DNA from 3 places in the Streptomyces sp. NPDC037301 genome. Region 1 is predicted to be linked to each of the others. Evidence: riboswitches for the same ligand, from Rfam matches in the RefSeq annotation. Region 1 holds a riboswitch; each other region holds the start of a gene.
What was found. A riboswitch is a leader RNA that binds a small molecule or an ion and turns the genes downstream of it on or off. The one in region 1 is predicted to bind cobalamin.

Region 1 (2,256 bases):
AGGTGGGAGGCGACCGTGGACCAGACGTCGGCGACGGAGATACGGGCGGGGCCGATGGTGATGGCGACCGCGACGGACAGCATGAGCAGTGCGACGCCACAGGCCCACAGAGTTGCGCCGCGCAGCTTCCGTATCCCCGTGCCACTGCGCACGGCCGCTTCGGAGGCCCGTGACGCGTCCACCGCCGTGGCCCGTTCGGTGTCCGTCACCCCGCGAATCCGAATGTGCGCAGCCCGGCGGCGACGCGTTCCACACCCTCGACCGTCCGGATGGATGGGTTCATGGCCTGGCCGCTCAGCAGGACGTACCGCTTGTGCCTGACGGCGTCCATGTTCCTCGTGACGGGGTTGGACTCCAGGAATTCGATCTTCTTCGCGGCGCTCTCGGCGGTCTGTGCCTTGCGGGTCAGGTCTCCGATGACCAGGACGTCGGGGTTGCGGTCGGCGACGGTCTCCCAGCCGATCTGGGGCCATTCCTCATGGGTGTCGTCGAAGACGTTCTTCGCGCCGAGTTCCCTGGTGATGATGCCGGGCGCTCCGCAGCAGCCGGCCAGGTACGGGGCCTTGGAGTCGGAGAACCAGTAGAGGAGGGTGGCGTCGGAGGCGTCGACGCCCTCGGTCGCCTTCTTCACCCGGTCCCGCAGCTGCGCCACGAGTGTGTCGCCGCGTTTCTGCACGCCGAACACCTTGGCCAGGTCGCGCACTTCGTCATACACGCTGTCCATGGGCAGTGGCGCGGTACGGGCTCCGTCGCCGCCACCGCTGTTGTCCTTGCCGGTGCAGTCGGCGGGCGAGACATAGGTCGGGACGCCGAGATCCTCGAACTGTTCGCGGGGCGCGACGCCGCCCTTGGCGAGCGTCGACTCGAACGACGCGCTGATGAAGTCGGGTTCCTGGTCGAGGACCTTCTCCGACGACGGCCGGTTGTCCGCGATCCTGGGAACCTTGGCGTTGGCCTTCTCCAGGCCCTTCATCACCGGGTCGGTCCAGGTCGAGGTGGCGGCCAGCCGGTCGGCGAGGCCGAGGGAGAGCAGGATCTCCGTCGATCCCTGGTCGACCGAAACGGCCCGCTGCGGTGCGGCATCGACGGTGACGGTGCGTCCACAGTTCTTCAGCGTCACGGGGTATCCGTCGGCGGAGCCGGACTTCGCGGCAGAGCTGCTCGTTCCGCCCCCGCAGGCGGTCAGCAGGACGAGTCCCGCCGAGAGCAGGGCAATGGCGCGGACAGGGCTGGCTATGGACGGCACGGAGTCCCTCTGCGTCTCGGGGCTCATGCGCGGAGCCCGCTGTACGGAGTCCTGCGCCCGGTACCGGGTCGCAGGTGCCAGCAGGTCTTCGGACTCGGGCTCCTACGGACGGGACGCCTTCCCAGGACACCTGCGGGTGTCCCAGTGGCCGTGGCCCCGCCCGTCCCCCTCACCGCTGCGCGTCAGTTCCGGATTCTCACCGGATTCCCTGACCCCTACGTGGAGTTTGACTGGCTTCGGCAAGCTATCACGAGCCTCCGCGCAGCTCATGGGCGGTGTGGCCGGTGGTACGCCGGGCTGTGCTCCCGTCGCACCACCTGCCCGATGCCTACGGACGCTCAAGAGCGATCACGGCGTTGTGCCCGCCGAAGCCGAAGGAGTGACTGACGGCGCGCCGGATGGACTTGCGCAGGGGTTGCTCGGTGACGCAGTTGATGTCGAACTCGGGCGCCGGGGCGTCCAGGTTGGCGATCGGCGGTACGACTCCGCGCTGGAGCGTCAGGACGGTCAGTCCTGCCTCGATCGCTCCGGCCGCCCCCATGCAGTGCCCGAGTACGCCCTTCGGGGCGGTGACGGGCGGCCGGTGCGGGTAGACCCGGCCGATGAGGGCGGCCTCGGTGGCGTCGTTGATCGGTGTCGCCGTGCCGTGTGCGTTGACGTGCTCGACGTCCTCGGTCGCCCAGCCCGCGTCGCGCAACGCGGCCTCGACCGCGGCCTGGGCGACCGCGCCGGACGGGTGCGGGCTTGTGGGGTGGTGGGCGTCGGTGGTGGCGCCGGTGCCCGCGAGCAGTGCCCGCGGCGTGGCGCCCCGGGCGACGGCGTCGTCCGCCCGTTCCAGCACCATGACGGCGGCGCCCTCACCCATGACCAGCCCGGCACGGTCGGCCGCGAAGGGCCGGCACCGCCTGGCCGGGTCGCCCTCCGCACGGGCCGCGGCTCCGGACCGGGCGAATCCGGTCATGGCGACCGGGTAGACGATCGACTCGGTGGCTCCGGCGATCGCGATGTCG
Region 2 (2,256 bases), on a different contig from region 1:
CGGTGCACAGATTCGACGAGTGGACGACGCGGCCCGGCTCGGCGGTCTGGTTCGCGGTCCGGTTGGAGGCGTCCTTGAACGTCATCCAGCCCTGGCCGGTCTGCGCGAGGGTACGCATCATCCGGCCGTACAGCTCACGGGCCGGCATCGACTTGCGGGCCAGCCCCTTGGCCTCGGCTGCCCGGTACGCGGCGTCGAACTCGTCGCCCCACAGGTCGACCAGCTCGGGCACATCGGCGGGCGAGAACAGTGACCAGTCGCCGTCCGCGTCGACCCGGCGCATGAACTCGTCCGGGATCCAGTGCGCCAGGTTGAGGTTGTGCGTACGCCGCTGGTCCTCACCCGTGTTGTCGCGCAGCTCCAGGAACTCCTCGATGTCCGCGTGCCAGGTCTCCAGGTAGACGGCGGCGGCGCCCTTGCGGCGGCCACCCTGGTTGACCGCGGCGACGGAGGCGTCGAGCGTCTTCAGGAACGGCACGATGCCGTTGGAGTGCCCGTTGGTGCCGCGGATCAGTGAACCGCGGGCGCGGATGCGGGAGTACGAGAGACCGATTCCGCCCGCGTGCTTGGAGAGCCGCGCCACCTGGTGGTAGCGGTCATAGATCGAGTCGAGCTCGTCGAGCGGGGAGTCCAGCAGATAGCAGGAGGACATCTGCGGATGCCGGGTGCCGGAGTTGAACAGGGTCGGCGAGGACGGCAGGTAGTCGAGCCGGCTCATCAGCCCGTACAGTGCCGCGACTTCGTCCAGGGCGCGCTTCGAGTCGTCCTCGGCGAGTCCGGCCGCGACGCGCAGCATGAAGTGCTGCGGCGTCTCGATGACCTGGCGGGTGTGCGGGTGACGCAGCAGATAGCGGCTGTGCAGGGTCCGCAGCCCGAAGTAACCGAAGCGGTCGTCGGCGCCGTCGGCGAGCGAACGCTCCACCAGCGCGTCGAGTGCGGCCGCGTGCAGCGCGACGAACCCGGCGGTACGGTCCGCGATCAGGCCCTCGCGGTGCCCGACGGCGACCGCGGCGGAGAAGGAGACCGCGCCCTGGCTCGCCGCCTCGTCCGCGATGGTGCGGGTCAGCAGCCTGGCCGCGAGCCGGGAGTAGGCGGGGTCCTCGGAGATCAGCCCCGCGGCGGCCTCCGTTGCCAGCGAGCGCAACTCCGCCTCGTCCGACCGGGCGCTACGGCCGCGCAGCGCGGCGGCGGCGACGCGACCGGGGTCGGTGTCGGGCAGATCGACGGTGAGGTCGGTCAGGGTCCGCAGCAGTGCGGTCCCCGGTCCGTCGTGTGCGGTTCCCTCGGACTCGGCCGCTTCGGACACAGCGACTGAAGCCGGATCGGCTGGCGCGATGGTCACGTGGTGCTCTCCCTCGCTCGGCTCGGGGCCGGCGGGGAGCGGGGCAGCCGGGCAGAGGCGGGCCCGCGTCGGGGCAGCACTCATTACGGCGTCCACCGGCCCATCCGCGAGGCCCGGACGTCTGGCATCCGGTTCGGTCGAGCCGGATGCGCTGTCGGCAGGTCCTCGGACTTACTTGAAGGTGCGCAAAAGCACACTGAATACACCGTTGCGGGACAGTTCCGGATTCGCACCGGATTTCCCTGCGACGACAGCGAGCACGAGCATACATGTGGGGGCCGCTGGATGGGACGGCCCCCACATGTTGTGTCGCGCAACAGAAGTCGAGTCGACGGGACAAGCCGTGCGATCCCCTGTCGGAGCAGACGGACGGCCCGCCACGCCCCGCTGAAGGGGGCGCGACGGGCCGTCATCCGGCCGTGGGAGCGGTCGTCAGTGGCCGCCGCCCGGGGCTCCCGCCGTGGCCGGCGGGAGCTCCGCCCGGACGCCCGGGTCGCCCGCGTCGGCCGTGTAGTCGGCCGGGGAGGTCTCGTCGATCCCGGCGGGTGCCTTCACGGCGTTCAGGACGAAGGTGAGCACCACCGTCACCACCACGTTCAGCACGAACGCGGTCAGGCCGATGTAGCCGATCTCGCCGATGCCCGGGATCTCCTTGGACGACCCGCCGAAGTGTGCCTGGGTCGGGCTGGCGACCCCGTACGCGGCCACCGTCCCGTACACCATGCCGACCGCCCAGCCCGCGAGCAGTGCCCAGCGGTGGAACCAGCGGGTGAACAGACCGCCGACCAGGGCCGGCATCGTCTGGAGGATCCAGATCCCGCCGAGCAGCTGGAAGTTGATCGCGACCGTCTTGTCCATGGTGAGGACGAAGGCGAGCGCGCCGACCTTCACCAGCAGCGACACCAGCTTGGAGA
Region 3 (2,256 bases), on a different contig from region 1:
AAGCCGCCGCAGGGCTTCGCCGCCCAGACCAGTGCGGCCACGGTCATCCTGGCCTCCTCGCACCTCGGCTTCTCCCTCTCCACCACCCAGTCCTGCTCCGGCGCCGTGATGGGCGCGGGCCTCGGTCGCCGGGGCGGCGTGGTCCGCTGGTCCACCGCCACCCGGATGTTCGTCGCCTGGGGTCTGACACTGCCGGCCGCGGGCCTGGTCGGCGCGGGCGCGGAACTCCTCACCAAGCAGGGCACCTGGGGTGTCGTGGTCGTCGCGGCGCTGCTGGTCGTGGGCTCCGGGGCGATCTGGCTGGTGTCGCGCCGCAAGCCGGTCGGCCACGGCGATGTCGCGCCGACGGGCGGCGACGCCGAGCCCGCGGGCGTCGTCACCACGGCCATCGCCGCCGTCAGCCCGCCGCTCACCGTGGCCCAGGCAGCGGCCCAGGACCTCAAGACCACCATTCCGGCTCCGGCCGGAACCACCCAGGACCCGGCGCGACCCGCCACCGTCTAGGCCAGCCGCCTAGGCAGACCGTCTAAGGATTCAGCATGAACATCGACTGGGCAGCCCTCGGCTCCGTCTTCGGCGTCTCCCTCGTCGTCACCGTCGCGCTGGTGGGTTTCTTCACCCTGGGCATCGTCGGTCTCTCCAAGCAGCCCGAACCGGCGGCGCAGGGCGGCTCCGGCGGCTCGCTGCTGCTGGCCCGCGCCGGCGCCTACGTCTGCTTCGCGCTGTGCGCTGCGGCGGTCGCGTACGGGATCTATCTGATCGTCGCCTGAGCCCTCCTCCACGCACTCCCCCGTCGGGCCGGACACACCTCGTGTGTCCGGCCCGTTGTGGTGTGCCCGGCCCGATGTGGGGCTCAGCACACTGCACCTTCGCAGGTCAACGGCAAGTTGACGGGCGTTCGCGGAGCGTGGTGGACTGCCGGAGCCAATTACGGCGACAGCAGAGGAAGCCGGTGCGAATCCGGCGCGGTCCCGCCACTGTCACCGGGGAGCAGTCCCCCACACCGGAAGTCACGGCACGCGCGAGCGGGTTGGAAGGCCGGGGGAACTGCGGATCCGGGAGCCAGGAGACTCTCGTCGCCGGTCACGTCGAACCAGGGCGCGGACCCTGAGTGAGGACATATCGCCATGCCTGGCTGCCGTGCGTCCGTTCCTGTGGCGCTCTCGACGAGAGCCGCCTGTACGAAGGTCCTTCGAGGCGTAACGGCCGGTTGAGCCGTGCGTGCCGACCGCATTTTCGCGTACGGCGCCACGGCCGGTCTGATCGGCGATCTGCTGCTCGGTGACCCCCGCAGGGGGCATCCGGTCGCCGCCTTCGGGCGGGCCGCGGCGGGCGTCGAGCGCCGTCTGTGGCGCGACCACCGCGGGTGGGGCGCGCTGCACATGCTCGTCTGCGCCGGAGGCGCCGCGGGTGGTGCCGCGCTGGTCACCCGTGCCGTACGCAGCCACCCCGCCGCCTCCGTCGCACTGACCGCGGCCGCCACCTGGTCCGTCGTCGGCGGTACGTCCCTGGGGCGTGAGGCCCGGGCGATCGGCGGCGCCCTGGCCGCCGGTGACATCGAGTCGGCCCGCGAGCGTCTGCCGCATCTGTGCGGGCGCGACCCGTACTCCCTCGACGGACCGCAGATCGCCCGCGCCGTGGTGGAGTCCGTGGCCGAGAACACCTCGGACGCCGTGGTCGGCGCCCTGGTGTGGGGTGCGCTGGCCGGTGTGCCCGGGCTCGTCGGCTTCCGGGCCGCCAACACCCTCGACGCCATGGTCGGCCACAAGTCGCCCCGCCACCGGCGCTACGGCTGGGCCTCGGCCCGCCTCGACGACCTCGCGGGCTGGCCCGGTGCCCGGCTCACGGCCCTGCTCGCCGTGGCCGCCGGGGGGCGGCCACGTGGAGCGGTACGGGCGTGGCGGGCCGACGCGGCGAAGCACCCGAGCCCCAACGCGGGCCCGGTGGAGGCCTCGTTCGCGGGTGCGCTCGGCGTACGGCTCGGCGGGACCCTCGCGTACGGCGGCCGGGTCGAACACCGCCCCGTCCTCAACGGGGAGGCGGGCCGGGCGGTGGAGACCGAGGACATCGAACGCGCGGTACGGCTGTCGCGCCGGGTGAGCGCGCTGGCCCTCGGCGTGTGTGTGGCGGGACGACTGGGTGCGGGCCTCGCCGCACGACGGATCGCAGGACTTCGGTCCGCAGGACTTCGGTCCGCAGGACTTCGGTCCGCAGGACTTCAGGTCACGGAACTTCAAGTCACAGGACGTCGGATCG

Region 2: linked by a shared signal. The riboswitch ahead of ACZ7IB_RS04515 (ribonucleoside-diphosphate reductase subunit alpha) and the one ahead of ACZ7IB_RS35905 (ABC transporter substrate-binding protein) in region 1 are both predicted to bind cobalamin.
Region 3: linked by a shared signal. The riboswitch ahead of ACZ7IB_RS18245 (cobalamin biosynthesis protein) and the one ahead of ACZ7IB_RS35905 (ABC transporter substrate-binding protein) in region 1 are both predicted to bind cobalamin.

Annotation. Positions count from the first base shown of each region.
Region 1 is NZ_JBVJWD010000035.1:24,697-26,952, reverse strand. Features, by position in the region: gene ACZ7IB_RS35910 (FecCD family ABC transporter permease) at 1-209, opposite strand, end outside; gene ACZ7IB_RS35905 (ABC transporter substrate-binding protein) at 206-1,273, opposite strand; cobalamin riboswitch at 1,309-1,496, opposite strand; gene ACZ7IB_RS35900 (beta-ketoacyl-[acyl-carrier-protein] synthase family protein) at 1,575-2,256, opposite strand, start outside.
Region 2 is NZ_JBVJWD010000002.1:264,017-266,272, forward strand. Features, by position in the region: gene ACZ7IB_RS04515 (ribonucleoside-diphosphate reductase subunit alpha) at 1-1,342, opposite strand, end outside; adenosylcobalamin-variant (AdoCbl-variant) riboswitch at 1,494-1,596, opposite strand; gene mctP (monocarboxylate uptake permease MctP) at 1,775-2,256, opposite strand, start outside.
Region 3 is NZ_JBVJWD010000010.1:61,014-63,269, forward strand. Features, by position in the region: gene ACZ7IB_RS18235 (inorganic phosphate transporter) at 1-504, shown strand, start outside; gene ACZ7IB_RS18240 (hypothetical protein) at 540-770, shown strand; cobalamin riboswitch at 943-1,073, shown strand; gene ACZ7IB_RS18245 (cobalamin biosynthesis protein) at 1,218-2,256, shown strand, end outside.